DNA from 2 places in the Microbacterium atlanticum genome. Region 2 is predicted to be linked to the other one. Evidence: predicted binding sites of a transcription regulator. Region 2 holds the regulator's gene; the other holds the start of a gene.
What was found. Region 2 encodes HrcA, which represses chaperone genes, less so after heat shock. Its sites were predicted from a motif close to TTNGCACTCGNNNNNNNCGAGTGCNAA; they were not measured.
Positions count from the first base shown of each region.

Region 1: a site for HrcA is predicted at 4,152-4,178, ahead of IR212_RS14145 (Hsp20/alpha crystallin family protein). Genes of this name have one in related genera too.

Region 1 is NZ_CP063813.1:3,068,814-3,075,070, forward strand. It holds gene IR212_RS14115 (DUF2207 domain-containing protein) at 1-138, opposite strand, end outside; gene IR212_RS14120 (MarR family winged helix-turn-helix transcriptional regulator) at 199-636, shown strand; gene IR212_RS14125 (ABC transporter permease) at 665-1,399, opposite strand; gene IR212_RS14130 (ABC transporter ATP-binding protein) at 1,396-2,250, opposite strand; gene IR212_RS14135 (TetR/AcrR family transcriptional regulator) at 2,299-2,907, opposite strand; gene IR212_RS14140 (thymidine kinase) at 2,980-3,570, shown strand; gene IR212_RS14145 (Hsp20/alpha crystallin family protein) at 3,638-4,096, opposite strand; gene IR212_RS14150 (hypothetical protein) at 4,395-5,378, shown strand; gene IR212_RS14155 (L-serine ammonia-lyase, iron-sulfur-dependent, subunit alpha) at 5,484-6,257, opposite strand, start outside.
Region 2 is NZ_CP063813.1:1,681,122-1,687,378, reverse strand. It holds gene IR212_RS07580 (PhoH family protein) at 1-447, opposite strand, end outside; gene IR212_RS07575 (HIT domain-containing protein) at 518-865, opposite strand; gene IR212_RS07570 (16S rRNA (uracil(1498)-N(3))-methyltransferase) at 951-1,685, opposite strand; gene dnaJ (molecular chaperone DnaJ) at 1,689-2,801, opposite strand; gene hrcA (heat-inducible transcriptional repressor HrcA) at 2,853-3,893, opposite strand; gene hemW (radical SAM family heme chaperone HemW) at 4,030-5,247, opposite strand; gene IR212_RS07550 (DUF1990 family protein) at 5,255-5,905, opposite strand; gene lepA (translation elongation factor 4) at 5,916-6,257, opposite strand, start outside.

The DNA of each region.
Region 1 (6,257 bases), 1.4 Mb from region 2:
CTCCACGTCGAGGCTCTCGAACGAGAAGTCATCGACCCCGGCCCGTGCCGGAACGGGCCCGGCGACGGCAAGCAGCAGGCCCGCGAGCACGGCGAGCACAAGGCCGGCCGCACCGAGCCGCCGTGTGCCGGAACTCATGGCAGCAGAAGACCCCATGGGGCCAGCCTAGGGTCGGGGGGAGGCCGTAATCTGGACGCTATGACCGATCGCCGCCTCGCCATCGACGCTTGGGAGAGCCTCTTCCGCGCGCAGCACGAGGTGTTCGGAGACATCAACGACGACTTCGACGACGCCACGCTGAGCCAGGCCGAGTACGACGTGCTGCTCACGGTGACCCGGGCCACCGACGCGACCGCCCGGCTGCGGGACGTCACGGCGAACATGCTCATCAGCCAGCCGAGCGTCTCGCGCCTCGTCGACCGCATGGTCGCGCGCGGGCTGCTGGTCAAGTGCGCCGATCCCGACGACGGGCGCGGCGCCCTGGTCCGGGCGACGGATGCCGGCGCCGCACTGTTCCGCCGCGTCGCGAGCGCCCATGGGCGGGCGATCGCCGAGCGGATGTCGCTGCTGACGGACGACGAGCTGGCCCAGCTCCGCGACCTCACCGCGAAGCTGCGCAGGACGCCCACGTACTGAGCCCGGGATCGTCACCCGCAGGCGGAGGCTACGGCGTACGGCGACGGAGCGTCAGCGATGCGAGGATGAGCGCCCCGGCGGCGAAGGCCACCACCACCAGCAGCGGCGCGAAGACGTCCCACCCCTCGTCGCCCGCCGTCACCGCGTTGATGGTGTCGATCGCGTAGCTCAGCGGCAGCACCTTCGAGATCTGATACAGCGCCTCGGGCATGTCCTCGCGCGGCATGAACAGGCCGCCGAGGATGATCTGCGGGAAGACGATCAGCGGCATGAACTGCACCGCCTGGAACTCGGTGCGTGCGAACGCGCTTGCGAGCAGACCCAGCGCGCTGCCCAGGATGGCGTCGACGACGGCGACAAGGCCGAGCTGCCACAGCGGGCCCTCGACCTCCAGTCCGCACACCCACACCGCGAAGGTCACGGTGATGACCGCCTGGAGCGTCGCCATGAGCCCGAAGGCGAGCCCGTAGCCGAGGATGAAGTCGGCCTTCGCGAGCGGCGTCGTCATCAGGCGCTCGAGCGTGCCCGACCGCCGCTCGCGGAGCGTCGTGATCGAGGTGATGAGGAACATGACGATGAACGGGAAGAGCGCCAGGATCGGTCCCCCGAACTGGTCGAAGACGCCGTCCATGTCACTGAACAGCCACGCGAAGAGCCCCACGAGAAGGCTCGGCGCGACGAGCATCAGGGCGATCGACCGCGGGTCGTGGCTCAGCTGCCGCAGCACCCGGCCCGCGGTGGCGACGGTCAGGGTGCCGTTCATGATCGGCCCCCGTCCTGACCGCGCGGATCGTGCGCGCCCGCGGGCCCCCCGGGTCCGGCGTGCTGCCGCGCCTCGCGCCGCGTCAGCGCGCGGCGGTCGCCGTCGGCCGAGGCATCCGCCGCCTGTCGCAGCGCGTCCTGCTGGACGAGCGCGAGGAACGCGGCATCCGGATCGGCCTCTCCGGTGTCGGCGAGCAGGCCGGCGGGGGTCGTGTCGGCGATGATGCGCCCCGCCCGCATCAGCAGCAGGCGGTCGCAGCGCAGCGCCTCGTCCATCACGTGGCTCGACACGATGAGCGTTGCGCCGGACTCGGCGAGTGAGCGGAAGACGTCCCACAGCTCGTTGCGCAGCAGCGGGTCCAGGCCCACGGTCGGCTCGTCGAGGACGAGCAGCTCCGGGGCGCCGAGCATCGCGACCGCCAACGACACCCGGGACTCCTGTCCGCCGCTGAGCGAGTCGACGGTCTGATCGCGCTGGTCGGCGAGGCCCACCTGCTCGATCACGCGGTCGACGTCCGCACGCGGGGCGCCGACGACGCGGGCGAAGTAGCGCAGGTTCTGCCGGATCGTGAGGTCGCCGTAGACCGACGCGGCCTGGGTGTCGTACGCCACGCGCCGCCGCAGCGCGCTCGATCCGGCGGGCTCACCGAGCACGGTGACGGTCCCGCCGGCGATCTTCTGCACGCCGACGATCGAGCGCATCAGCGTCGTCTTGCCGCAGCCGGACGGCCCGAGGAGCCCCGTGATCTGGCCGCGCGGGATGTCGAGCTGCAGGTCGGTGAAGACCTCGGTGCGACCCCGCCGCACGTGCAGGCCGCGCACGGTGACGGCATCCGCCGACGAGTTATTCATCACGTGATGAATAGTGCTCCCGGGACGCCGCGGCGTCAAGAGCGATCGTCAGCCGAACAGGTACCGCTGAAGCGTGGGTCCGACGCGGCCGACCAGTTCGTCGACGGATGCCTCGGCCAGGCCAGGCAGCCGCAGCACATAGCGGGCGACGATCAGCCCTGCCACCTGCGAGGCGACGAGCGAAGCCCGCAGGTCGGCGTCCTCGACCTGGAGCGTGCCGACGATGCGCGAGAGCAGCTCCCGCGAGAGGAAGCCGGCCAGGAGGGGTGTCGTGAGCTTGTTGCCGATGGCGGTGCGCAGCAGCGCCACACCACGGCGGCGCACGTCCGGGTCCTCCCAGGTGACCAGGAGGTAGCGCACGATGCGCGCGCCGATCTCGTCCGTCGGGCCGGCCAGAATCTCGGGAAGCGCGAGATCGGGCCGCATCGGCGCTCCGACGGCTTCGCCGAACAGGTCGGCCTTCGTGCCGAAATAGTGATGCACCAGCGCCGCGTCCACGCCCGCGCGCGCCGCGATGCCGCGCATCGTGGCACCGTCGTAGCCCAGCTCGCCGAACTCGTCCATCGCGGCGGTGAGGATCCGCTCGCGCGCGTCGGACTGCCCCGCCCGGGGGCGGCCACGGCGCCGCTTTGAAGCCGGCACGACATACTCCGCCACGACGCCAGCCTATGTCGGCACCCGGCGATCGGCACCGCGCGCGGCGTCGAGCGCGGTCGTAGGGTGGGCGCCATGCACACACGCAACCAGGCGAGGCTGCAGGTGGTGGCCGGCCCGATGTTCGCCGGCAAGTCCGAGGAGCTGCTGCGCCGGGTCCGCCGCGCGCGCATCGCCGGGCTGTCGGTCGAGGTGTTCAGCCACACGCTCGACGACCGGCGCGGCCAGGGGCAAGTGAGCTCGCACTCGGGGCTCAGCATCCCCTCACGGCCTTTCTCCGATGTCGCGTCCCTCGTGTCGGCCGTGCACGGAAGGGAACTGGATCTCGTGGCCGTCGACGAGGCGCAGTTCTTCGGGCCCGACCTCGTGCCGGCGGTCGACGCACTGGTGGCCGGCGGCGTGGACGTCGTCGTGTCGGGACTGTGCGTCACGTTCGACGGGCGGCCCTTCGAGCCGCTGCCGTCGCTGATGGCGATCGCCGAGAACGCGATCAAGCTCACCGCGGTGTGCGCGGTCTGCGGCGAGGACGCGGCGTTCCATCAGCGGATCGCGGCCGCCGGCGACGGCGAAGACCCGACCGTCCCGACGCGGGCGCAGGTGGGCGGCATCGAGTCGTACCAGGCGCGCTGCCGTCGGCACTTCACCGCGGCGCTCACGCGCCGGTAGAGAACGGATGCCCCGCCCCCGGGCGCGGGGACGAGGCATCCGTCATTCTCGCCTGCTGCTCAGCCGGTCACTGCTCGATGGGCTGCGGCGCGTCGGCGGTCGACTCGTGCGCCTTGATGGTGGGCGCGGAGCCCTCCGTCGACACCTCGACCTTGCGCGGCTTGGCCTTCTCGCTGACGGGGATCGTGACGCTCAGCACGCCGTTGCTGTAGCTGGCGGAGATGCGCTCGGTGTCGATCCCCTGCCCGAGGTTGAGCTGCCGCAGGAAGCTCGCGGCCTCCCGCTCGCGCGTGATCCACTTGACGTCGTCGCCGCTGTGGAGCGTGCGCTCGGCGCGGATCGTCAGGAGCTGGCCGTCCACGTCGATGTCGACCGATCCCGGGTCGATGCCCGGCAGGTCGGCCGTCAGGACGTAGTGGTCGCCGTCGCGGTAGAGGTCCATCGGCATGCGGCGCGGGCCGCGTCGCGTGTCGAGGAGACTCGACGCCAGACGATCGAGGTCACGGAACGGGTCGTAGGTGGCCATGGGGTTTCTCCTCTCGTTCTTGGAGTTGAGTCGACTCGACTCAACTAGTGACAGATTAGCACTCGCACGTGCCGAGTGCTAAGTGGGCGCGTGTTCGCCCTGGACGAACACCCGGGTCGCGACGTTGCCAGATGTGGCCGTGAGGGCCGGAACCGACGGTTGGAAGCGGCCACGACTGCCACATCCATGGGCCCGCGCAGCGCCGGCGCCTCCTCCCCAGCGCGCCGGGTCCGCACGAGTACACACAGATCCGGATGCCTGGACCCCCTCGGCCACCCCGCGCGAGAGGGTCGGGCATATGCCTCGCGTCCCGCGCCCGCTGCCACCCGAGCTCGGAGACGCCTTCGCGTACGCGGACGCGCGGCGGGCCGGGGTGACGCGGCGACGACTCCGGGCGCAGGACTGTGAGGCGCCGTTCCGCGGCGTGCGGCTCCTCACGCGACCGGACCGGATCGAGGAGGCGGCGGACGCGCCGCTCGCCCGCGACCGGATCCAGCGGGCCGACGTGACGCGGCGCGCCCGAGGGCTGCAGCAGGTGATGCCGGCCCACGCGTTCTTCGCCACCGAGACGGCCGCCGTCCTCTGGGGCGTTCCCGTCAGCCACGGCGACCTTCTCGCGGTGGCCGTTCCCGCTCCGCACCGTGCGCCGCGGCGCCAGGGCGTCCGCGGCCTGCAGGTCGATCCCGGCCTCGTCCGCGTCAGCGACTGCGGCGGTGTGCGGGTGAGCAGCCCGGCGTCGACGTGGGCCATGCTCGGGTCGATCCTGACGCTGCGGGAGCTCGTCACGGCGGGTGATGCGTTCGTCCGCATCCCCCGGGACGACCGCGAGAAGCCGCTGCCCCACCGGAGCTTGACGTCGATCGAGCAGCTTCAGCGCGCCACCGCGGCGGGGCCGCGGAAGGGCGCTGCGCGCCTGCGGGCAGCCCTCGAGCTCATCAGAGTCGGAAGCAGCTCTCCGCTCGAGTCGGAGTACCGCCTGGATGCCGCGGGCGCGGGGCTGCCCGAGCCGCAGCTCGACGTCGAGATCCGCGACGCCGCAGGGCGTCTGCTGGGCATCTCGGAAGTCGTGTATCCGCATCAGCGCACGGTGGTCGAGATCGAGGGCGACCACCACCGCACCAGTCGCGCCCAATGGAACCGGGACATCGAGAAGTACGCGTCGTACGCGCAGGCGGGGTGGGAGGTGGTGCGGCTCACCTCCGCACACATCCGCGGGAGGCATCCGCGCGCTATCTCGATTGTTCGAGCTACCCTCCTGCGGCGAGGATGGGAACCCTCCTGACCCGCGATCGGTCCGCCGGCGGGTGCGCACGCCCCAGAGGATCTGGCAGCTGTGGCCGCCTCGCACTCGCCGTACCGGCCGCAAGCGCCGGATTCTCCGAACCCGTCAGCACTCGATGACGTTGACCGCGAGACCGCCCTCGCTCGTCTCCTTGTACTTGTGCGACATGTCGATGCCGGTCTGGCGCATCGTCTCCACCACCGCGTCGAGCGAGACGTAGTGCGAGCCGTCGCCGCGCAACGCGAGCCGGGCCGCCGTCACCGCGGTCGACGCGGCGATCGCGTTGCGCTCGATGCACGGGATCTGCACCAGCCCGCCGACGGGGTCGCAGGTGAGGCCGAGGTGATGCTCCATGGCGATCTCGGCCGCGTTCTCGATCTGGCGGTTGGTGCCGCCCATCACCGCGGTGAGGCCGCCCGCCGCCATCGCGCACGCCGAGCCCACCTCGGCCTGGCACCCGCCCTCGGCTCCCGAGATCGACGCGTTGGCCTTGAAGAGCGAGCCCAGCGCCGTCGCGGTGAGCAGATAGCGACGGATGCCGCGGCGACGGTTGGCTTCGGCGACCTCGTGCTCGTCCCACCCGGCGACCTCCGCGGGGGCGGCGGGATGCCCGTGGTAGCCGAGGAGGGCGCTGCCGACGAGCTCGCCGTACGGGGTCACTGCGTTGCCGGCACCGAGCCCGGAGTCGGCGAGGAAGCGCCACCAGTACATCGCGACCGCCGGCACGATGCCCGCGGCGCCGTTGGTGGGGGCGGTCACCACGCGTCCGCCCGCGGCGTTCTCCTCGTTGACGGCGAGCGCGAACGCTCCGAGCCACTCACCCGGAAGCTCCCGGCGACCGTCGGCCTCGGCCTCCTCGAGCTGCGCCCGGATCGCAGC
Region 2 (6,257 bases):
CGTCAGGATGATGCGGCTGACCTCTTTGCGCTGCAGCGCCTGCACGGCCTTGGCCATGGCGAGATACGTCTTGCCCGTCCCGGCGGGACCGATGCCGAAGACGATCGTGCTCTCGTCGATCGCGTCGACGTACGCCTTCTGACCGAGCGTCTTGGGCCGGATCACCTTGCCCCGCGACGACAGGATGGCCTCGCCGAGCACCTCGGACGGACGCGGCCCGCCCTCGGAGCGCAGGATGCGGTTCGACGACGCGACGTCCTCCTCGCCCAGGGCGTGCCCGGACCTCGTCATCGCCAGCAGCTCGTCCACGAGCGATCGGGCCGCCGCGACCGCCACGGCCTCGCCGGTCAGCGTGATCTCGTTGCCGCGCACGTGCACGTCGACCTCGGGGTGCTCCTTCTCGACGACGCGCAGCAAACGGTCCTGCGGGCCGAGCAGCTGCACCATGGCCACGCCATCGGCCCACACTCGTTCGACGGTGGTGGTGCGCTCGCGCGCCTCTTCCTCTGCGGGTTGGTCAGGCACCTACGCTCTTCTCTTCGAGTCCTCCCGCGAGCACGTGTGCGTGCACGTGGAAGATGGTCTGGCCCGCACCGGGGCCGGTGTTGAAGACCAGACGGAAGTCGCCGTCCGCGTGCTCGGCGGCGAGCTTGTTGGCCAGGCCCACGAGTTCTGCCATGAGTGCGGGATCGCCGGCTGCCAGCTCGACGACGTTGCGGTAGTCCTCGGTCTTGGGGATCACCAGCAGGTGCACCGGCGCCTGCGGGTGGATGTCGCGGATCGCGAACGCGTTCTCCGTCTCGGCGATGATCTCGGACGGGATCTCCCCGCTGTGGATGCGCGTGAAGATCGAGGACTCGCTCATACGGCAAGTCTACCGACGGCGCCCTTCGACGGGCTCCGGGTCGGACGCTCGAGCTCCGTGACCGGTCGATGGGCCCGTCGGACCGTCACCAGCGCCCGAGCGCCGTGCTCACCACCGCCAGGGCCGCGGGACCGGCCGTCGACGTGCGCAGGACGGTGTCCCCGAGGCGCACGACTCTTGCTCCCGCGGCGGTGAGGACCTCGAGCTCCTCCGGGGCGATGCCGCCCTCGGGCCCCACGACGAGCACGATGTCGCGCGGGTCGTCGAGGCTGAGCTGCAGCGTGCTCAGCCGCTCCGTCGCCGTCGGCTCCAGGATGAGGACGACGGATGCCTCGGCCCGGCGTGCCAGCCCGGCGGTGGTGGTGAGCTCACCGACCGCGGGCAGCCACGCCCGATGCGCCTGCTTGGCGGCCTCGCGGACGATCGTCGCCCACCGTGCGCGGCCCTTCGCCGCCTTCGCGGCGTCCCAGCGCGACACGCTGCGGGCGGCCTGCCAGGGCACGATCTCGTCGACGCCGAGCTCGGTCGCCGCCTGCACGGCGAGCTCGTCGCGATCCCCTTTGGCCAGGGCCTGCGCGAGCACGACGCGCGGGCGCGGCGGCGGGGCATCCGTCCGCTCCCGGATGCGGACGATGACCTCGCGCGCCGCGACGGACTCGACCTCGCCGGTCAGCCAGGCCCCCCGGCCGTCCCCCACGGTGACCTCCTCGCCCACGCGGACGCGCCGCACCGTCGCGGCGTGGTGCGCCTCGGGTCCGGTCAGGGCGACGGTGTCGCCGGGTGCCGCAGCCGCGCCGTCGACGAGGAAGTGCAGCGGCATGGCTCAGCCGTTCCGGAAACGGTCGCGCAGCTTCGCGAACAGACCCTGGTGGTACTCGGCCAGCTTCGGAGCGGGAGCCTTGGTCCGCTTGGCGAACTCCTCGATCAGCGCGCGCTCCTTGTGGTCGAGGCGCGTGGGCGTGACCACGTGCACGCCGACCTTGAGATCGCCGCGCTGCGAGCCGCGCAGCGGCGTGATGCCGCGTCCCCTGATCGTGAGCACGTCGCCGGCCTGCACGCCCGGGCGAATCTCCAGCTCGACCGGGCCGTCGAGGGACTGGATCGTGGTGGTGGTGCCGAGGATCGCGTCGGGCATGGAGACATCGAGCGTGGCCAGCAGATCGTCGCCGTCGCGGCTGAAGACCTCGTGCGGTGCCACCGTCACCTCGATGTACAGGTCGCCGTTGGGGCCGCCGGCCGGACCGACCTCGCCGGACCCGGGCAGCTGCAGGCGCAGTCCGGTCTCGACGCCGGCGGGGATGTCCAGCGACACGGTGCGACGTGCCCGCACGCGGCCTTGGCCCTGGCAGGTGGCGCAGGGGTACGGGATGGTGGTGCCGTAGCCCTGGCAGACGTTGCACGGCTGCGACGTCACGACGTTGCCGAGGAGGCTGCGAACCTGGCGCTGGACGTTGCCGGTGCCGTGGCAGATGTCGCAGGTGACCGGACTCGTGCCCGGCTGGCAGCACGAGCCCTGGCACGTCTCGCACAGCACCGCGGTGTCCACGTCGATGTCGCGGTGGGTGCCGAACACCACGTCGCCGAGCTCGAGCGTGACCCGCACGAGGGCGTCCTGCCCGCGCTCGCGCCGGGAGCGCGGCCGCCCCCCGCGCGTGGCACCGGCCGCGCCGAAGAACGTCTCGAAGATGTCGTTGAATCCCCCGAAGCCCCCGGCGCCGCCGAAGGGCGACTCACCGCCGCCCATGTCGTACCGGGCGCGCTGCTCGGGGTCGCTGAGCACGTCGTATGCGTGCGTGACGAGCTTGAACCGCTCTGCCGCCTCGTCACCCGGGTTCACGTCCGGGTGGAGCTGCCGCGCGAGCTTGCGATAAGCCTTCTTGATGTCGTCGGTGGACGCGTCGCGTGAGACGCCGAGGACCTCGTAGTGGTCTGCCACTTTCGCCTTCCTGCCGCGGCTGCACCGCGGGATCGTGAGTACGCGTCCGCGTCAGCGGGAGCTGTCGTCCTGCTCCAGCATGCGCGTGAGGTAGCGCGCGACGGCACGGACCGCCGCGAGGTTGGAGGGGTAGTCCATCCGGGTGGGACCGAGCACGCCGACACGCGCGAGAGAGCCGGTCGCGTCGTAGTCGCTGGCGACGACGGACGCCTCGCCCAGGCCGAACGCCTCGTTCTCGCGCCCGATGCTGGCCGCGAGCCCCTGCTCGTCGGCCACCATCTCACCCATGAGGCGCAGCAGCGTCACCTGCTCTTCGATCGCCTCCAGCAGCGGATAGATGCTGCCGCGGAAGTCCGCTTCGCTGCGCGCGAGATTGGCGCTGCCGGCCATGACGAGCCTGTCCTGGCGGAACTCCTCGAGCTCTTCGGCGACGGCGCGCAGGATCTCGTCGGTGGCGCGCTCGTGCGCCGGCGCCTGCGGAGCCGGGGTCCCGAGGCGCTCGGCGATGCGCTGGAGCCCTTCGCGGACCGGTCGGCCCACGAGCAGCGTGCCGAGTTCCGCGCGGATCCGGGCCAGGTCGGCCTCGTCGAAGTGCTCGCCGACGAACGTCAGGCGCTGTGAGACCCGGCCGGTGTCCGTGACCACGATGACGAGCATGCGGCCGCCCCCGAGCTGCACGAGCTCGACGTGCGTGACGGTGGCGCGGGCGAACGACGGATACTGCACGATGGCCACCTGGCCGGTGAGCCGGGTGAGCGCGCGCACGGTGCGCACGAGCGCATCGTCCAGGTCGCCGGGTCCTTCCAGGAAGGAAGCGATCGCGGAGCGCTGAGCCGGCGACAGCGGCCGCAGCTCGGCGAGATGATCGACGAACACCCGGTAGCCCTTGTCGGTGGGCACCCGACCGGAGGACGTGTGCGGCGCCGCGATGAGCTCCTCGTCTTCGAGCAGCGCCATGTCGTTGCGGATCGTGGCCGCCGAGACGCCGAAGGCGTGCCGCTCGACGATCGCCTTGCTGCCGACCGGCTCGCGCGTGTCGACGTAGTCCTGGACGATCGCCCGCAGCACCTGCAGTCCTCGCTCGCTGACCATCCCGCCTCCTCACGCCCCGATCTGGCACTCGCACGACTGGAGTGCCAATTCTATCCGATGGGCCGGTCAGGATCGCCGCGCGCGCGGTGGTGCTCGCGCCCGCTTCGCTGGCGCGAAGGCGGTCGCGCACGATCGGTCAGTCGGTCAGCGCGCGGACGACGGCGTCCGCCAGCAGCCGGCCGCGCCGGGTGAGCACCACCCGTCCCCGCAGCGCGTCTGCCCCCTCGACGAGGCCGTCAGCGATCAGCGAGGCCACCGCCGGGCGGCGCTTGATCGGCAGGTCGTGCACCGGCATCCCTTCCCGGATGCGGGTGCGCAGCAGCACGCTCTCGAGTCGTCGCGCCGCGGCATCCGGGATCTCGCGTCCTGCCGCGGGCGACTCCCCCGCCGCGAGCCGCTGGGCGTACGCCGCCGGATGCTTGACGTTCCAGAACCGGACCCCTCCGATGTGGCTGTGGGCGCCGGGACCGAACCCCCACCAGTCGGCGCCGGTCCAGTACGCCAGGTTGTGGCGGGAGCGGTGCTCGGCGCCCCGCGCCCAGTTCGAGACCTCGTACCACTCGAGGCCCGCCGGCGCGAGCAGGTCGTCGGCCAGCTCGTACATGTCGGCCTGCAGATCGTCGTCGGGTGCAGCGACCTCGCCGCGGCGGATCTGCCGGGCGAGCTTGGTGCCGTCCTCGATGATCAGCGCGTAGGCCGAGACATGGTCGGGCACGAGCGCCATCGCGGTCTCGAGGGACGAGCGCCAGTCGGCGAGCGTCTCGCCGGGCGCTCCGTAGATCAGGTCCACGCTCACATCGAGCCCGGCCCCGCGGGCGGCGGCCACGGCGGTGCGGACGTTGTCCGGGTCGTGGGTGCGGTCGAGAGCGGCGAGCACGTGCGGGACGGCGGACTGCATGCCGATCGACATGCGGGTCACCCCGGATGCCGCGAGCTCCGACGCGACGGCGGCTGAGACGGTGTCCGGGTTGGCCTCGACGGTGATCTCGGCGTCGTCGCGGAGACCGAACGCCGCGCGCACGCCGTCGAGCATGCGACCGAGGTCGCCCGGCGGCAGGAGGGTGGGCGTGCCGCCGCCGAAGAACACCGTCGCGGCCGGACGCGTCCCGCCCGCGCGATCGAGGACGGCGCGAGCGAGGTCGACTTCGCGCAGCAGCGTGTCGGCGTACTGGTCCTGACGGGCACCCCGCAGCTCGGACGCGGTGTAGGTGTTGAAGTCGCAGTACCCGCACCGCACGCGGCAGAACGGCACGTGCAGGTACACGCCGAAGTCGGTGCCGCCGTCCACGCGCACGGCGTCCGGCAGCGACCCGTCTGCCGGGACGGGCTCGCCGAGGGGCAGCGCGGAGCCCATCAGCGCCTCACGCCGGGGTGGCGTACAGCGGCGAGATCGCGCGCAGGTAGCGGGTGAACAGCTCCCGCCGACGGCGGCGCGTGAGCGCGGGGATGACGCGGTAGGCCAGCGCGCGCGGCGCATCGAACGCCCGCACCGTGAACCACACCTCGTCGTTGGCGTTCCAGTCGAGCATGAACGACTCCTCGCCGCTGACGACGGAGTCGCCCACGGTGCCGAGGGCGAAGCCCACGCGGCGCGCCTCCTCGACCGTGAAGATGACGCGCAGCTCGCCATCCGCGCGGAGCCCCTTCACGCGCCCTCCGACGCGGATCGTCGTGCCGGGCCCCACGTAAGGGGTGCCGTCTGCGTCGAATCGCTGCTCGGACTCGGTGCGGCTCGGCGCCACGGGATTGCCCTCGGCGTCGAAGCTGACGCCCGAGTACATCGGTCCGGACGCCGGCCGGACATCGGTGACCTCCAGTCCCGCGCCGCGCTGGGCCGTCCACGACAGCAGCGCCTCACTCGCGGCCCGGAAGCGGGTCTCGCCGCTGCCGATGCGCCACGACTGCTCTGCGGGGATGCTGCGCTCGGGCGGATACTGCATCAGATCGGCCGCCTGCGTCGCCCCCACGGCGGCGTAATCGACCGTCTCGTCACGGAAGGTTCCTCGACGCATGAGGACCAGCCTACTTCGCGCCCTTGGTCTCGACGTCACCCGAGAGGGCGGCGATGAACGCCTCCTGGGGCACCTCCACGCGGCCGACCATCTTCATGCGCTTCTTGCCCTCCTTCTGCTTCTCGAGGAGCTTGCGCTTGCGGCTGATGTCGCCGCCGTAGCACTTGGCCAGCACGTCCTTGCGCATCGCGCGGATGTTCTCGCGCGCGATGATGCGGGCGCCGATCGCTGCCTGGATCGGCACCTCGAACTGCTGCCGCGGGATGAGCTTGCGCAGGCGCTCGGTCATCATGGTGCCGTACGCGTACGCCTTGTCGCGGTGCACGATCGAGCTGAAGGCGTCGACCTTGTC